2 regions of the Enterococcus sp. DIV1314a genome follow, and region 2 is predicted to be linked to the other one. Evidence: predicted binding sites of a transcription regulator. Region 2 holds the regulator's gene; the other holds the start of a gene.
What was found. Region 2 encodes HrcA, which represses chaperone genes, less so after heat shock. Its sites were predicted from a motif close to TTAGCACTCNNNNNNNNNGAGTGCTAA; they were not measured.
Positions count from the first base shown of each region.

Region 1: groES (co-chaperone GroES) is a predicted target of HrcA. The motif match lies at 2,606-2,632, and genes of this name have one in related genera.

Region 1 is NZ_JBIOQP010000001.1:1,479,769-1,487,503, reverse strand. It holds gene IGI68_RS07010 (heavy metal translocating P-type ATPase) at 1-368, shown strand, start outside; gene groL (chaperonin GroEL) at 634-2,259, opposite strand; gene groES (co-chaperone GroES) at 2,287-2,571, opposite strand; gene IGI68_RS06995 (tryptophan-rich sensory protein) at 2,782-3,573, opposite strand; gene IGI68_RS06990 (lysostaphin resistance A-like protein) at 3,729-4,373, opposite strand; gene IGI68_RS06985 (LacI family DNA-binding transcriptional regulator) at 4,842-5,819, opposite strand; gene IGI68_RS06980 (glycoside hydrolase family 32 protein) at 5,880-7,385, opposite strand.
Region 2 is NZ_JBIOQP010000001.1:2,362,875-2,370,609, reverse strand. It holds gene truB (tRNA pseudouridine(55) synthase TruB) at 1-59, shown strand, start outside; gene ribF (riboflavin biosynthesis protein RibF) at 64-1,002, shown strand; gene IGI68_RS11345 (methylated-DNA--[protein]-cysteine S-methyltransferase) at 1,054-1,620, shown strand; gene IGI68_RS11340 (phosphoribosylaminoimidazolesuccinocarboxamide synthase) at 1,751-2,431, shown strand; gene IGI68_RS11335 (LacI family DNA-binding transcriptional regulator) at 2,580-3,521, shown strand; gene hemW (radical SAM family heme chaperone HemW) at 3,634-4,806, shown strand; gene hrcA (heat-inducible transcriptional repressor HrcA) at 4,937-5,980, shown strand; gene grpE (nucleotide exchange factor GrpE) at 6,040-6,597, shown strand; gene dnaK (molecular chaperone DnaK) at 6,633-7,735, shown strand, end outside.

The DNA.
Region 1 (7,735 bases), 880 kb from region 2:
AAAAAATGCAATCGGAGCATGATAATGTAGCTATGATTGGCGATGGCGTTAATGATGCTCCAGCACTTGCTGCATCTACTGTTGGAATTGCAATGGGCGGTGCTGGAACGGATACTGCAATTGAAACAGCTGATATTGTATTAATGGGAGATGATTTAAGTAAGCTTCCATTTGCAGTAAGACTCAGTCGAAAAACTTTAAATATCATTAAAGCTAACATCACTTTTGCTATCGGAATTAAAATAATTGCCTTACTATTAGTTATCCCGGGATGGTTAACCCTTTGGATAGCGATTCTTTCCGATATGGGAGCTACTATTTTGGTAGCATTAAATAGTTTACGACTGATGAGAGTGAAGGATAAATAGGTAGAAAACAGAATAGTAAGGTCACGCTGTGCGCAATTCAAGGGGGCTTTTCAATTTGAAGAAAAGTCCTACCCCTAAAATATTGGAGAATGAGTATCTAACAGGTCTTGGTACTAGGCGACCGTTCGTCTCTATGCTTCTTTTGAATACTGGCTTACACACCATTTAGCGAAGAACCGTTCTTTCATCATGACAAACCAAAAAACCACATGAGCACAAACGTCTCATGTGGTTCTTTCGTATCAAGCTTTGTTTAAAAGCGAGTTTACATCATGCCGCCCATCATTGATGGGTCCATTGGAGGCATTGCTGGTCCAGCTGATTCTGGTTTTGATGCCACAACTGCTTCTGTTGTTAAGAGTAAAGCAGAGATGGATGCTGCGTTTTGTAAAGCAGAACGGGTTACTTTCGTTGGGTCAACGATTCCTGCTTCAAGCATGTTTACCCACTCACCAGTTGCTGCGTTGAATCCTGTGCCTAGTTCTGCACGTTTTAATTGATCCACGATTACAGAGCCTTCGTAGCCAGCATTTTCTGCGATTTGGCGTACTGGTTCTTCTAAAGCACGTAAGACAATTTTCACACCTGTTGCCACATCGCCAGTTGCTTCAATGGCTGCAACTTTTTCGATTACGTTGACTAAAGCAGTTCCCCCACCGGAAACCATGCCTTCTTCAACGGCTGCACGTGTTGCGTTTAACGCATCTTCAATACGTAATTTTAATTCTTTTAATTCTGTTTCAGTTGGTGCGCCGACTTTGATGACTGCGACTCCGCCAGAAAGTTTCGCTAGGCGTTCTTGTAATTTTTCACGATCAAATTCAGACGTTGTATCTACGATTTGATTTTTGATTAAGTGTACGCGAGCAGCGATAGCGTCAGATGAACCTGCACCTTCAACGATTGTAGTATTGTCTTTATCGACAACCACTTTGCTTGCTTGTCCTAACATATCAATCGTTGCGTCTTTTAATTCTAACCCAAGGTCTTCTGTAATGACTGTCGCTCCTGTTAAAATCGCGATATCTTCTAACATCGCTTTACGACGATCACCGAATCCTGGTGCTTTAACTGCAACCACGTTGAATGTTCCACGGATTTTGTTTAATACTAAGGTTGGTAATGCTTCGCCATCAACATCATCTGCAATGATTAATAATGGTTTAGAAGCTTGTAAAATTTGTTCTAATAACGGCAAGATATCTTGGATGTTTGAGATTTTCTTATCCGTAATTAAGATGTATGGTGCTTCAAGTTCAGCTTCCATTTTATCGTTGTTTGTCACCATGTATTGTGATAAGTACCCACGGTCAAATTGCATTCCTTCAACCACGTCTAATTCTGTTTCGATTCCTTTTGATTCTTCAATGGTGATCACGCCGTCGTTGCCCACTTTTTCCATTGCATCTGCAATGTATTGGCCGACTTGTTCGCTACCTGAAGAGACAGAACCAACTTGTGCAATCGCATCTTTTGAATCCACTTTGACAGAAATTGCATGTAATTCTTCAACAGCTACTTGAGTTGCAAGTTCAATTCCGCGACGAACGCCCAGTGGATTTGCACCAGCAGTCACGTTCTTCATCCCTTCACGAACGATTGCTTGTGTTAAGACGGTTGCAGTAGTTGTTCCATCTCCAGCAATATCATTTGTTTTAGAAGCAACTTCTGAAACAAGTTTCGCACCCATATTTTCAAAGTGATCTTCTAATTCAATTTCTTTTGCAATGGTTACGCCATCGTTTGTAATGAGTGGTGAACCAAATGATTTTTCTAAAACAACGTTACGACCTTTTGGACCTAAAGTTACTTTTACAGTATCTGCTAATTTATCTACTCCACGTAACATTGCGCTACGTGCGTCTTCTGCAAATTTAATTTCTTTTGCCATTATTCCTTCACCTCATTAATTATTTTTTTATTCTACAACTGCAATAATATCTTTTACTGCGAAAATCATGTATTCTTGGCCTTCGTATTTCACTTCTGAACCAGCATATTTTTCAAATAAAACTGTTTCGCCAACTTTTACAGGAACGGGTGCCAAATCGCCACTATCGAGTAGGCGACCTTCACCAACTGCTACAACTGTACCAGTTTGAGGTTTTTCTTTTGCGGCTGAAGCTAAAACGAATCCGCTAACTGTTTGTTCTTCTGCTTGTGTTACTTCAACGAGTACACGATCACCTAATGGTTTTAACACAATAAATCCCTCCGATATTTTTTCGTTTTTTTCATTAGCACTCGACATTGCCAAGTGCTAACTTACATGTTTTATATTACTCACTTTTGCTTCGTTTTGCAAGTCTTTTGAACAAATCTTCTTAGAAAAGTCAAAATTGGTTAGACTTTGTCCGATTAAGACACGAAAATCCCTCTAACCCACACAGGGCAGAGGGATTTTGGTGTTTGATTACGCTTTGTGATTTTTTGGAATTACCCAATATTGGTTTTTGTATAGTTGTAAACCACTCATCATTAAAAGCACGGCCATCCCAACAAGTGAGACCACTTTTAACATTGGATAAGCATCATTAAATCCTTCTGGAGAAATTAAGAAACGATAAATTCCAAAGAAGGCCCACGCAATTGGAATCGGGAAAACCGCATTTTTGACCCGTAATAGCACACCAAAGACTAAAACGATCGCCACAATTAACGTCGCGGATGCTAAGACTTCTGTTGGTAACCCAAAACCGTTCCACTCATTTTTGACTAACGTCGCCGCGACATTCACCACAGAAGCGATGAATAACCAACCTGTATATAACCCAAACGTGAGTGGTAATAAGAAATGTTGACCCGTTTGAATTTTCAGTAACTCTAAACAAATTAAGGTCAACGTTACGGCAAATACTAAAATAAAGATCGTGGATAACACTAATTGTTCAAAAGAAAAGGCGATAATCCAAGCCATATTTAAAATAGAAGAAAAGATGAATAAATACGATATTTTATTAATAGCAGCTTGGTAATAGGCATCCTCTTTTTTCCAAATCATGAAGACAATCGAAAGCGTTAAGAAAAGATAGATAACACTCCAGATACTAAAGGTCGATGGATCCGGGGTAATCAACGTTAAATACTTATCGGATACTTCCTTTTGTGAACTACCATTGATGAGACCAAAGGCACCTAGCGCATTGACGACTAAGGCGACAATAAAAAATAATCCATTTAACCATGCTTTTTTAACATAATCCACCTTAATTCCTCCTTGTAAAAATACTATTTTTTCATTTTATTCTTTCGACAGCAACAAAATGTTCTAATTTTATTTTAACATAGGCATCAGGAACACCATAATAATAAGGGTTAGCCAACACTTACCTCTCATGCACCAAATTCGATAACTGACACTTATTTAACGGGTAAATTATACACTTCGACAATCACATTCGCTAAAATAACCAACGTGTTCATCCCGACATGCGTGATAACCGAGGTCCAAATACTGCCGGTAATGATGTATTGCAAACTAAAAAAGGCGCCTAATGCGGAATAAAGTAACCAGTGACCATCTTGATGCATCAGCGCAAACAGTACCGCGCTCACGAGAACGCCTAGCCAAAGATTCGAACGACGCGTCACCATCCCCATAATCGCCCGGCGAAAGACAAATTCTTCCATAATTGGACCACCAATCATCACGGCTAAAATCATTAACGGATTTTGGAAAATTAATTCCAAGATCCCTTGGGTATTGGCGGAATCCACTTGACCACCAAAATAAAGTTCAATCGTAATCATCACATTTTGTAATAAAATCGCGAGAAAAATCCCGATAATTCCGAGCGTTATAATACGACCCCTACTCATAGGATTCGCTTCAAAAGAAAGCGATTGAGTCGTTTTTTTGTAGAGACGTATCATCACGATTGAACCGATTAAATACGTTAAGATCGTCAAAATAATTCGAATTTCTAACGTTGGACCAAACGCTGGTGCTAAAAACGCAATGAAATACGTGAGTAACGTGAGCGTCGTATATTTTTTTTCAGACATCATAATCTCCTAACTAACAAATGGAACGCTTCAAGCAATACCTAGCTCAGACTGCCACCAAGTGCTTGTTGCGCTACCGCTGTTATAACAAAGTAAACAACAATACCAGTAATAACGTCACCAATACAATGTTGGTACTAAGACTTGTAGCGTCGCAATGTCGATGGGCTTGACTAACTGCTCCACTCGCTTAATGAACTTAAAATCTCTCATGACTGATCCTCCTCTTCCTTATCAAATGAAAAGTTGTTCTTGTATAAAGCATAGCATAAACAAGGAGAAAAAACTTCCCTTATGCTAACTGTTGCGTGAAATTTCGGAAGTTTTTTTCAGGCCATTTCTTTCTAATTTCTTCATAAAATAATCAAATCAAATTAAAAAATAACAAAAAAAAACTAATTCTTCTTTCTCTCCCCACTCCCTCGCACACTAAAAAAACCGTCCCCTATCTCAGGGAACGATTTTTCATCATTTCAATTTTTTCGTCGTTTTTCCTTGCCCATAGTGGACCGGAAGAACCGTTCGTTGTGGAACCGACTCGCCTTTCATGACATGAAGTAAGCGATCAACGGCAACTTCTGCCATTTCTTGAATCGGTTGAACAATCGTTGAGACGAGATACGGTGCATCTTTATGGATGCGTTGGCCATCAAAACCTATAACTTGGACTTCATCTGGTACCATGCGACCCATTTGGTCTAAGACTTCACAGACATCGATTGCTACCGTGTCACTGATGGCAAAAATGCCATCAATTTCAGGATGTGCTGTCAAAAAGTGACGAACTTCTTTTTTTAAATCTTCAATCGGTTCGAGCATCTCTAGGATCAGACATTCTTTCCCCAATTCTTGGCATTCAAGTTCAAAATATTTTCGACGGTTCGTAATCTCACTTGGCGTATCTTGATAGCCACCAATATAGGCCACATGTTGACAGCCGAGTTCATGTAGTTTTTGCGCAGCTAGCCGTCCGCCACTACTATTATCAGCCGTGACATAAATCACGTCTTCGGTAAAATAACGATCAATACTGACAAACGGGAAATTCCTTGAGATATATTCATCAATATCTGAATAGGTAATCCCAATAATTCCATCTACGCGATGTTGCATGACCATTTGTAAATATTCTCTTTCTTTATCGACGGTACCGTTGGAATTACAGAGATGCATTTTGTAAAAATTTTTTTCGAGTGCATTTTCAACATGGAAAGCAAATTCAGCAAAAAAAGGTTGCCAGACACTTGGAATGATTAACGCGACATAAAATGTACGATCGAGTTTTAAACCACGAGTGTAATCATTGGGTTTGTAATTCAATGCTTCAATCGCAGCCTCTACTTTTTTGCGAGTGGAAGGTTTAGCTGGACCGTTATTTAATATTCGAGAAACAGTTTCAATCCTTACACCTGCCATTTTGGCGACATCTTTCATTGTGGCACTCATGTAATCGTCTCCTTCTAAAGAATATCTACTATTTAGTATAATCGAGAAGGCTTAAAAATGCTATCGCTTTCTTTCACAAGCGGTGTTGACTTGTGCTGATTTAAACGAAGTAATCAAGGCTTTCCCTTGTGATTCAAAAACAAGTTCGCTACTTGCTTCAATTTCATAGAAGGTCGACGTACTTGTCTCTTGTCCATTGACAAAAATTTCGATGGCGTTTGTATCACGGAAAATCTCGATTGTTAGTTGGTCGTGAATGAGTGCGACCGGAAATTCTCGAGTATGCACTTGTTCTTTTTCGATTCCAGTAATCGCATAACCAAAGTTCTCACGACTAAATGAAAAGAGCGCTGTTTCCTTGTCGTACGTCATGAATAATGACTGATGTTCTTTTTTAGCAAACGCCATTGTCAGTTTCTGTGCTTGAGATAAATCAGCAACAATTTTTAGATAGACGTTCTCCGTCACCACATCTGGAAACGAAACCGGTTCCTTTATTACTTCGATATTTTCTACAACTTGTTGATCAGTCAAATAGTCATAGATTTCAGAAACAGGAAGTTGGACTAAACGATTATGATTGATGCTTAATTCACGCGGCAAACACATTTCACCGGTCCAATTGTGACCTAATTCATGCGTTGGATACGTCCGCTCCCACATTTGCATCCAGGCAATTAAAATCCGGCGACCCTGATCATCCAGTAACGTTTGAGGCGCGTAATAGTCCATTCCGTAGTCCATCTCATGAGAATTCTCCACAAGAAACGTCCCACTTTCCCAATCCATTTCACCAATCCAAGCCATTGTTGAACTTGTATTATGGTATTCATGCGCGTCACGCTGAATCTGAATCGGTGACATAATCAACACGTCTTTCCCATCCAAATGAAATAAATCCGGACATTCCCACATCACGCCTTGTGTCGCAGTCCCTTCTAAAAGAACCGAAAAGAACGACCACTGGATTAAATCATCTGAAGCAAACAATAAAATTTTGCCACGATTATCCGGTGTTTTCGTCGCTAAGACACTATAGTAGCGACCGTCATGTTGAATGACTTTTGGATCACGACAATCATGAATGCTTCCTTCATCGCCTAACAATTCCGCTCCAATCACTGGATTACTCGCTAACTTTTCAAAGGTAATTCCATCATCGGAAACCGCAATACACTGGGTTTGCGTGACAACGTCGTCTTCAACCACATGCCCGGTATACATTAAATAGAGACGACCGTCTTTTTCAATCGCACTACCAGAGAAACAACCATCTTTGTCATACCACTCATCTGGTGCCAGTGCGACAGGTAACTCTTCCCAATGAATTAAATCTTTCGACTTCGTATGACCCCAATGCATCGGACCCCATTGACTGTTATAAGGATAGTATTGATAAAACAAGTGATATTCTCCTTGGTAATAAATAAACCCATTTGGATCATTCATCCATCCAACTGGCGGCGCTACGTGAAAAGCGGGTCGATAACGCGGATTGACCTTCTCCCGATTTTCTTGAATGTAGTCATTTGCTCGTTCAACGGTCATTCTTCCTTCAACATACATCTTATTTACTCCTTCTTTAAAGATAATCATCGTCCTTATTTTTGATTTCTCGCTACTCTTTTAATACTACTTAAACAAAAAGTTTCGCTCTTGGTAACCTTTCCAATTATTTCGGAAACGTTTCCGTTTAAAAATGAGAATAGCACGTTCCTAATTTTGTGTCAATCATCGCTGAGAAAAAAACATCATCCTGTGAAGGTTAAATACGTGCAAAACAATTGATTTCATTCATGTTATCGATTATATAAATCATAATTTGTACACTAAATTCTATTATTAAAACGAGAAACATGACTTCGCTAAAAAAAGTTTCCCTACTGCCTAAATCCTGTTACCTATTCATTTATCCT
Region 2 (7,735 bases):
CGAAAGCTGGAATACTCAAGCCTCGTAAAGTACTGAGAACCGAGATAGGAAAGGAATAAAAGCATGCAAACAATCGAAATACGTCATCCTTATAATCACGACCATATCCCGGCAGAACCAGTCGTGTTAGTCTTAGGATTTTTTGATGGCGTCCATAAAGGGCATCAAAAAGTAATCGAAACGGGTCGGAAAATCGCTCAAGAAAAAGGATTAAAATTAGCGTTAATGACATTTAATCATCATCCTTCAATCGTGTTTCAAAAAGAACCGGCTGAGAAGATGCGCTATTTAACGAGCCTCGAACAAAAAAAGGAATTAATGGCTTCTTTAGGCATCGATTACCTTTATGTCATTGAATTCACTTCCGATTTTGCGAGTTTAAAACCGCAAGACTTTGTGGATCAATATATGGTAGGCTTACACGCACAATTTGTGGTCGCCGGTTTTGATTATACTTATGGACCAAAAGAGATTGCGAACATGGCTTGTTTGCCAAATTACAGTCAAGAGCGTTTTGAAATTGTGACAGTTGCAAAGGAAACGCTGAAAGGTGAAAAAGTGAGTTCGACACGTATACGGGAAGAATTAGAAAACGGCAATATGGGAGCAGTCCAAGAATTGTTAGGTTATCCTTATCGTATTGACGGGACGGTGGTACACGGCGATGCTCGAGGGCGCACGCTGGGCTATCCGACGGCTAATGTCAAAATTAAGAGCACGACACGCTTACCCAAAGAAGGCGTTTATGTGACGGAAATAAAAGTTGGCAATCAGTGGTATCCTTCGATGGGATCGATTGGCCGTAACAATACGTTTGAACAAAATCGACCGATTACGGTAGAAGTATACATTCTCGATTTTCATCAAAACATCTATGGCGAGCAAGTATCTGTTCGTTGGTTGCATTATTTAAGAGGGCAAGTTGCTTTTGATGGGATGGAATCTTTGATTGAGCAATTAAAAAAAGACGAACAAGATACCCGTGATTATTTTAAAGAGTGAGCGATTCACTCTTTTTTTTGACAACAAAATGAAGTGAAAGGAAGGATGATGATGGTTTATCAATGGCTATATCAATCGGTTGTAGGCTCCCTTTATCTAACGGTTGAAAACGACTCACTAACACGCTTAGATTACACACCGCCCAAAGACTGGAACAAAAAAAAGCAATCGGCACAACTGGATCAAACCAAGCAACCCTTATTTCAAGCAATCAATGAATGGTTGGATCGCTATTTTGAAGGTAAACAGTCTCAAGTAGAGGTTCAATTAGCGCCAAAAGGAACGCCTTTTCAGCAAGAAGTTTGGAAAATCATTCAAGAAATCCCTTATGGTGAAACGATGACATATGGTGAAATTGCTCATAGAATGGCCAAACGGATGGGCAAAGAAAAAATGTCTGCCCAAGCAGTAGGAGGGGCCGTTGGCAAAAACCCGCTCTCGATTATCATCCCTTGTCACCGTGTAATCGGAAAAAGTGGGAATATTACCGGTTACGGTGGCGGGATCAAACGAAAACTGATCTTATTAGCATTAGAACAAGTGGCGCCTGAAACCTATCATGTTCCTGAAAATCAAAAAGAAGCATCAAAGTTCGTGAATCAATCGATTTCACTATAATAAACTAGGCAAAACACGAATTTTAACTACAAAAACGAATAAAAAGTTATTGTATTCTCTTCTCATTCAGTATTTGATGTGATACTCTATTCTTGTAAAACATTAAAAAATGAACATAAAGAGGTGCTTCATGAAACGAATTTATCAGGGAAAGACAAAAGATGTTTATGAAAAAGAAGATGGAACCATCCGTTTAATGTTTAAAGATGAAATGACCGGTAAAGATGGCGTGTTTGATCCTGGTGAAAACCAAGTTGGTTTAACCGTTGAAGGGTCTGGTCGCTCTGGTTTAAAAGTGAGTCAGTACTTTTTCGAATTATTAAATCAAGCAGGGATCCAGACGCATTTCTTAGCAGCTGATTTAGAAGAAAAATCAATGGATGTCAAAAAAGCGGTTGTTTTTGGTCAAGGCTTAGAAGTGATTTGTCGCTATAAAGCTGTCGGAAGCTTTATTCGTCGTTACGCAGATTATATTGAATCTGGAGCGGATTTAAATGGCTACGTCGAAATCACAATTAAAGATGATGAACGTCAAGATCCTTTTATTAGTAAAGATGCCTTAGTGTTGCTAGGGATTTTGTCAGAAGCAGAATATGACCTGATTAAAGAACAAACGAAGCGTATTTGTGACCTCATCAAAGAAGAACTGGCAACAAAAGGGTTAACCCTTTATGATATTAAATTAGAATTTGGTCGGGGAGAAAAACCAGGCGAGATTATGCTTATCGATGAATTATCGGGCGGAAATATGCGCGTCTTTAATGGCGAAGAGTCTGTTTATCCACTTGACTTAGAAAAATATTTATTTTAATCAAAAAGTAGAGCTGGGAGAAATCTCAGTTCTTTTTTATATATCTGAGGAGTGAGCAGCGCAATCACGTTCTTCAAATGCTTCATTAAATAGCAGTCCTGGCGTATAATAAAACGATAGCGTCTTTTAAAAAAGAGGAGTGGGTAGAATGACGACGATTCATGATGTCGCCAAAAAAAGTGGCTATTCAGTATCGACAGTATCAAGAGTGTTAAATCAAAAAAAGCACGTGTCAAAAGAGGCGCGTCAGGCCATCGAATCGGCAATTCAAGCGTTAGATTATGTCCCGAATGACTTGGCGCGCGATTTAAGCCAAGGGAAAAATTTTCATATTGGGATTGTGTTGCCGCATACAAAACATCCTTATTTTATTGAAATGTTAAATGGGATGATTGATTGTGCGTTTTCAACGGTTTACCGCTTAGTTCTTTTACCTTCAGAATATGACGAAAAAGTTGAAATGGAATACTTAGAACAATTAAGAGGAAAAGCTTTTGATGCACTGATTTTCACCTCAAGAGGCGTTGATTTAGACCGATTGGTAGACTATGCAACATATGGTCCCATTATTTGTTCCGAAAACCCTCAACGAACAGATTTACAAGCGGTCTATCTTAATCGACAAGAGGCTTATGAGGAGGCCTTCCGATGGTTCCAATTAAAAGGAAAGAAGGACATCCTTCTGTTGCTCAGTCGTCAATACGAGGCGAGTGTCACGAGTCAAGCAGTCATCAAGGCCTATCAAGCGGTATTTGGGCAATACCCAAAAGAAAGTCAAATAATCTCAGGTGTGACGACGTACGAAGAAGGTTTTTTGCTGGGAGAACGACTGGCAAGAATGACATCAGTTGAAGGGATTATGGCCAACGTGGATGATGTCGCTGCAGGGATAACAGCGGCCTATCAACAAGCAAAGTGTCCACCGCCTGTAATGGTTGGTCAAGGAAATCAGTGGAGTAGTCAGCTGCTTCATTTTTCAACGATTGATCATCATTTATATGATTTGGGATACCGCTCATTAGAAATGGCAATCGGTGCGTGTGAACAAACACAAATCGAGTTATGTTCGACCTTTATTGCCCGTGAATAAGGGAACGGCAGCCTTTGCATGTTGAGTACTCGTTAAATAAGGCGTGAGGTTTTTGTGGTATAATAAGGAGCACTGTTATCTTGAGAAAAAGTCATTGAGGAGTTTTTAACCATTGAAAGAAATTAACCAAACGCATCCAAAAAGTACGTCAGCTTACATTCACATTCCCTTTTGCGAACACATTTGTTATTACTGTGATTTCAATAAAGTTTTTTTAGAAGGACAACCAGTCGATGAGTATATTCAGTCATTGTTAACGGAAATTCGTTTGACATTAGAAAAGCATCCGACGAAAGTCTCCGAAACGATTTATATTGGAGGTGGAACGCCAACTTCCTTAACAGCGAAACAATTAGATGTCTTGCTGACGGGGATTCATCGCTATTTACCAACCCATACAACAAAGGAATTTACAGTCGAAGCCAATCCTGGCGATTTAACGGCGGAGAAATTAGATGTTTTCAAAGCGCACGGTGTCAACCGACTATCGATGGGCGTTCAAACGTTTGATGACCGTTTATTAAAGAAAATTGGGCGAAAACATTCGGTGCAAGATGTCTATGATACGATCAAGTTATTAGAAAAAAAGCAATTTGATAATGTTAGTATCGATTTAATCTATGCGCTACCTGGGCAAACGCTGGAAAGTTTTCGTGATACGCTCACAAAGGCTCTCGCTTTTGATTTGCCGCATTACTCGATGTATTCGCTCATCCTTGAAAATAAAACGATGTTTATGAATTGGGTGCGGCAAGGTCGTCTTGAGTTACCAACACAAGAAGCCGAAACACAAATGTTTGAAGAAGCAATTATCGCGATGGCACAATCAGGTCATCACCAATATGAAATCAGTAATTTTGCTAAAAAAGGCAAAGAATCGATGCATAATTTAGTGTACTGGGATAATGAGCATTATTATGGTTTTGGTGCGGGAGCAAGTGGTTACCTTAATCAGAAACGTTATAAAAATTATGGTCCCATTCAACACTATATGAAACCATTAAAAGAGCAACGCTTACCCATTTTTGAAACCGAAGAAATTTCAAGAGCAAATCAAATAGAAGAAGAGATGTTTCTAGGATTAAGAAAAATCGAAGGCGTCTCGCTTCGCAGATTTGAAGAGAAGTTCAACCAAAAACTCACGACGGTCTATCAATCCGTGATCGCTGAACTGCAACAACAACAACTTGCTGTATTGGAAGAGGATTATTTCCGTTTAACCCCGAAAGGATTATTTATCGGTAATGATGTTTTTGAAAAATTTTTACTCGATAAAGAAGAATAATTAATTTTAGCACTCTAAACTTTAGAGTGCTAAAAAAATAGGTAAAATGCTTGACAAGAATTCAAAATGTGGTATATTTATAATCGTATTAGCACTTAAAAGCAAAGAGTGCTAATAAGGGGTGATAAATTTGTTAACTGAAAGACAAGGAGAGATTTTGCGTGTAATTATTCAAAATTACACCACCACTGGCCAACCTGTAGGTTCGAAAACATTAATGGAGGGCGGCATTGCGGCGAGCTCCGCTACAATTCGTAATGAGATGAAGTTGCTAGAAGAGTTGGAACTCTTGTCGAAGACCCATTCTTCTTCTGGTAGAATCCCTTCGATGAAAGGTTATCGTTATTACGTGGATCATTTACTAAGTCCCGTTCAAGCGCATCCGAATGAAATTCAACGGATACGTCAAGAATTTGGGCAAGAATTCCACGAAATTAATGATATCATCCAACAATCGGCTGAGATTTTATCCAGTTTAACGAGTTACACAGCGCTTGCCTTAGGACCAGATGTGAACGAGCGGCGTTTAACCAGTTTTAAAATAGTTCCTTTAAATCATCGACAAGTTGTTGCCGTTATCGTGACGGATAAAGGGAATGTTGAAAATCGTGTCTTTACTTTACCGAGCCATATTCGTAGCGAGGAATTAGAAGTCATGATCAGAATCATCAATGATCGTTTAATCGGTGAACCGTTAATCACGGTCTATCATCGCTTGCGAACAGAAATCCCAATTATCCTCCATAAGTATTTTCAGACAACAGAAGGGATCTTAGATTTATTTGATCGTATGTTAAACCATCTGTTTGAAGAAAAAATTTATGTTGGTGGCCAAATGAATCTGTTAGATTTTGAAGGCAGTCAGGATAAAGTACAATTTAAATCAATGTATTCTTTTATGAAGAACCCAGAAGAATTAACTCAGTTACTCGCGCCGCGCAATACGATGATTCAAATCAAAATTGGATCTGAACTCGGCCATGAGTTGTTAGAAAATATGAGTTTAATTCAAGCAAGTTATGATATTCAAGGACATGGTAAAGGAACAATTGCCTTACTGGGGCCTGCGAATATGCCATACTCCAAGATGTTCGGACTTGTCGATGTCTTTCGTCGAGAACTTGCAGTAACGTTGGCTGACTACTACCGAATTTTAGATTCGTCTAGTGAGTGAGTAACAATAAAAAGCATCATTTTAGAAGGGATGGTCGTCAATTGTCAAAAGAAAAAGAAATCGTCGAAGACACACCTGTAGAAGAGGTCGCTGCTGATAATCAAGTGGTTGAAGAAACGCTAGTCGAAGACATGGATGCACTAGAAGATGCACAAGTCGAAGAAGTTTCTGAAGTAGATGAACTTAAAATAAAATTAGATGAAATGGAAGATAAGTTTTTACGCGTTTCTGCTGAACTCGCTAATATCGTTCAGCGTAACCGAAATGAACGAGAACTGATTCAAAGATATCGCTCACAAGACTTAGGTAAAAAATTATTACCTGTTATTGATAATCTTGAAAGAGCAATCGCAGCAGAAGTAACGGACGAACAAAGCATTAGCTTGAAAAAAGGCGTTGAAATGGTCTTAGAAAGTTTAAATGTGGCTTTGAAGGAAGAAGGAATTGAAGAAATTCCAGCTAAAGGTGAAAAATTTGATCCAAATATCCATCAAGCTGTTCAAATCGTTCCTGTAAGTGAAGATATTGAAGCAGATACAATTGTTGAAGTGTTACAAAAAGGCTACAAACTACAAGATCGTGTTTTACGCGCAAGCATGGTAATCGTTGCACAATAACAAATTAAATAGACAAATAAAGGAGAGCTTTTATTATGAGTAAAATTATCGGAATCGATTTAGGAACAACAAACTCTGCAGTTTCTGTATTAGAAGGTGGAGAAGCAAAAATTATTACAAATCCAGAAGGAAACCGTACAACACCTTCTGTCGTATCATTTAAAAATGGTGAAATTCAAGTTGGGGAAGTTGCAAAACGTCAAGCAGTAACAAACCCACATACAATTTCTTCTGTAAAACGTCACATGGGTGAAGCTGGCTACAGTGTTGAAGTAGATGGTAAAAACTATACACCTCAAGAAGTGTCAGCAATGATCTTACAATACTTAAAAGGTTTCGCAGAAGAATATTTAGGCGAAAAAGTTGATAAAGCCGTTATCACTGTTCCTGCATACTTCAACGATGCACAACGTCAAGCAACAAAAGATGCAGGACGTATTGCTGGTTTAGAAGTTGAACGTATTGTGAATGAGCCAACTGCTGCAGCGTTAGCATATGGTTTAGACAAAACAGATCGCGAAGAAAAAATCTTAGTATTTGACCTTGGTGGTGGTACATTTGACGTGTCAATCCTTGAATTAGGCGATGGCGTATTTGATGTATTATCAACAGCAGGAGATAACCACTTAGGTGGGGATGACTTTGATGAAAAAATTATTGCGCACATGGTTGCAGAATTCAAGAAAGAAAACGGCATTGACTTATCTGCAGATAAAATGGCCGTTCAACGTCTAAAAGATGCTGCTGAAAAAGCGAAAAAAGATTTATCTGGTGTGACAAGCACACAAATCAGCTTACCATTTATTACAGCAGGCGATGCAGGTCCATTACACTTAGAAATGACCTTAACACGTGCGAAATTTGACGAATTAACAGCAGACTTAGTGGAACGTACGAAAACACCAGTCCGTCAAGCATTAAAAGATGCAGGAATTTCTCAATCTGAAATCGATGAAGTGATTTTAGTTGGTGGTTCTACTCGTATCCCTTCAGTGGTAGAAGCAGTTCGTAAAGAAACAGGTAAAGAACCGAATAAATCTGTAAACCCAGATGAAGTTGTTGCAATGGGTGCAGCAATCCAAGGTGGCGTTATTAGTGGAGATGTGAAAGATGTTGTATTACTAGACGTAACACCATT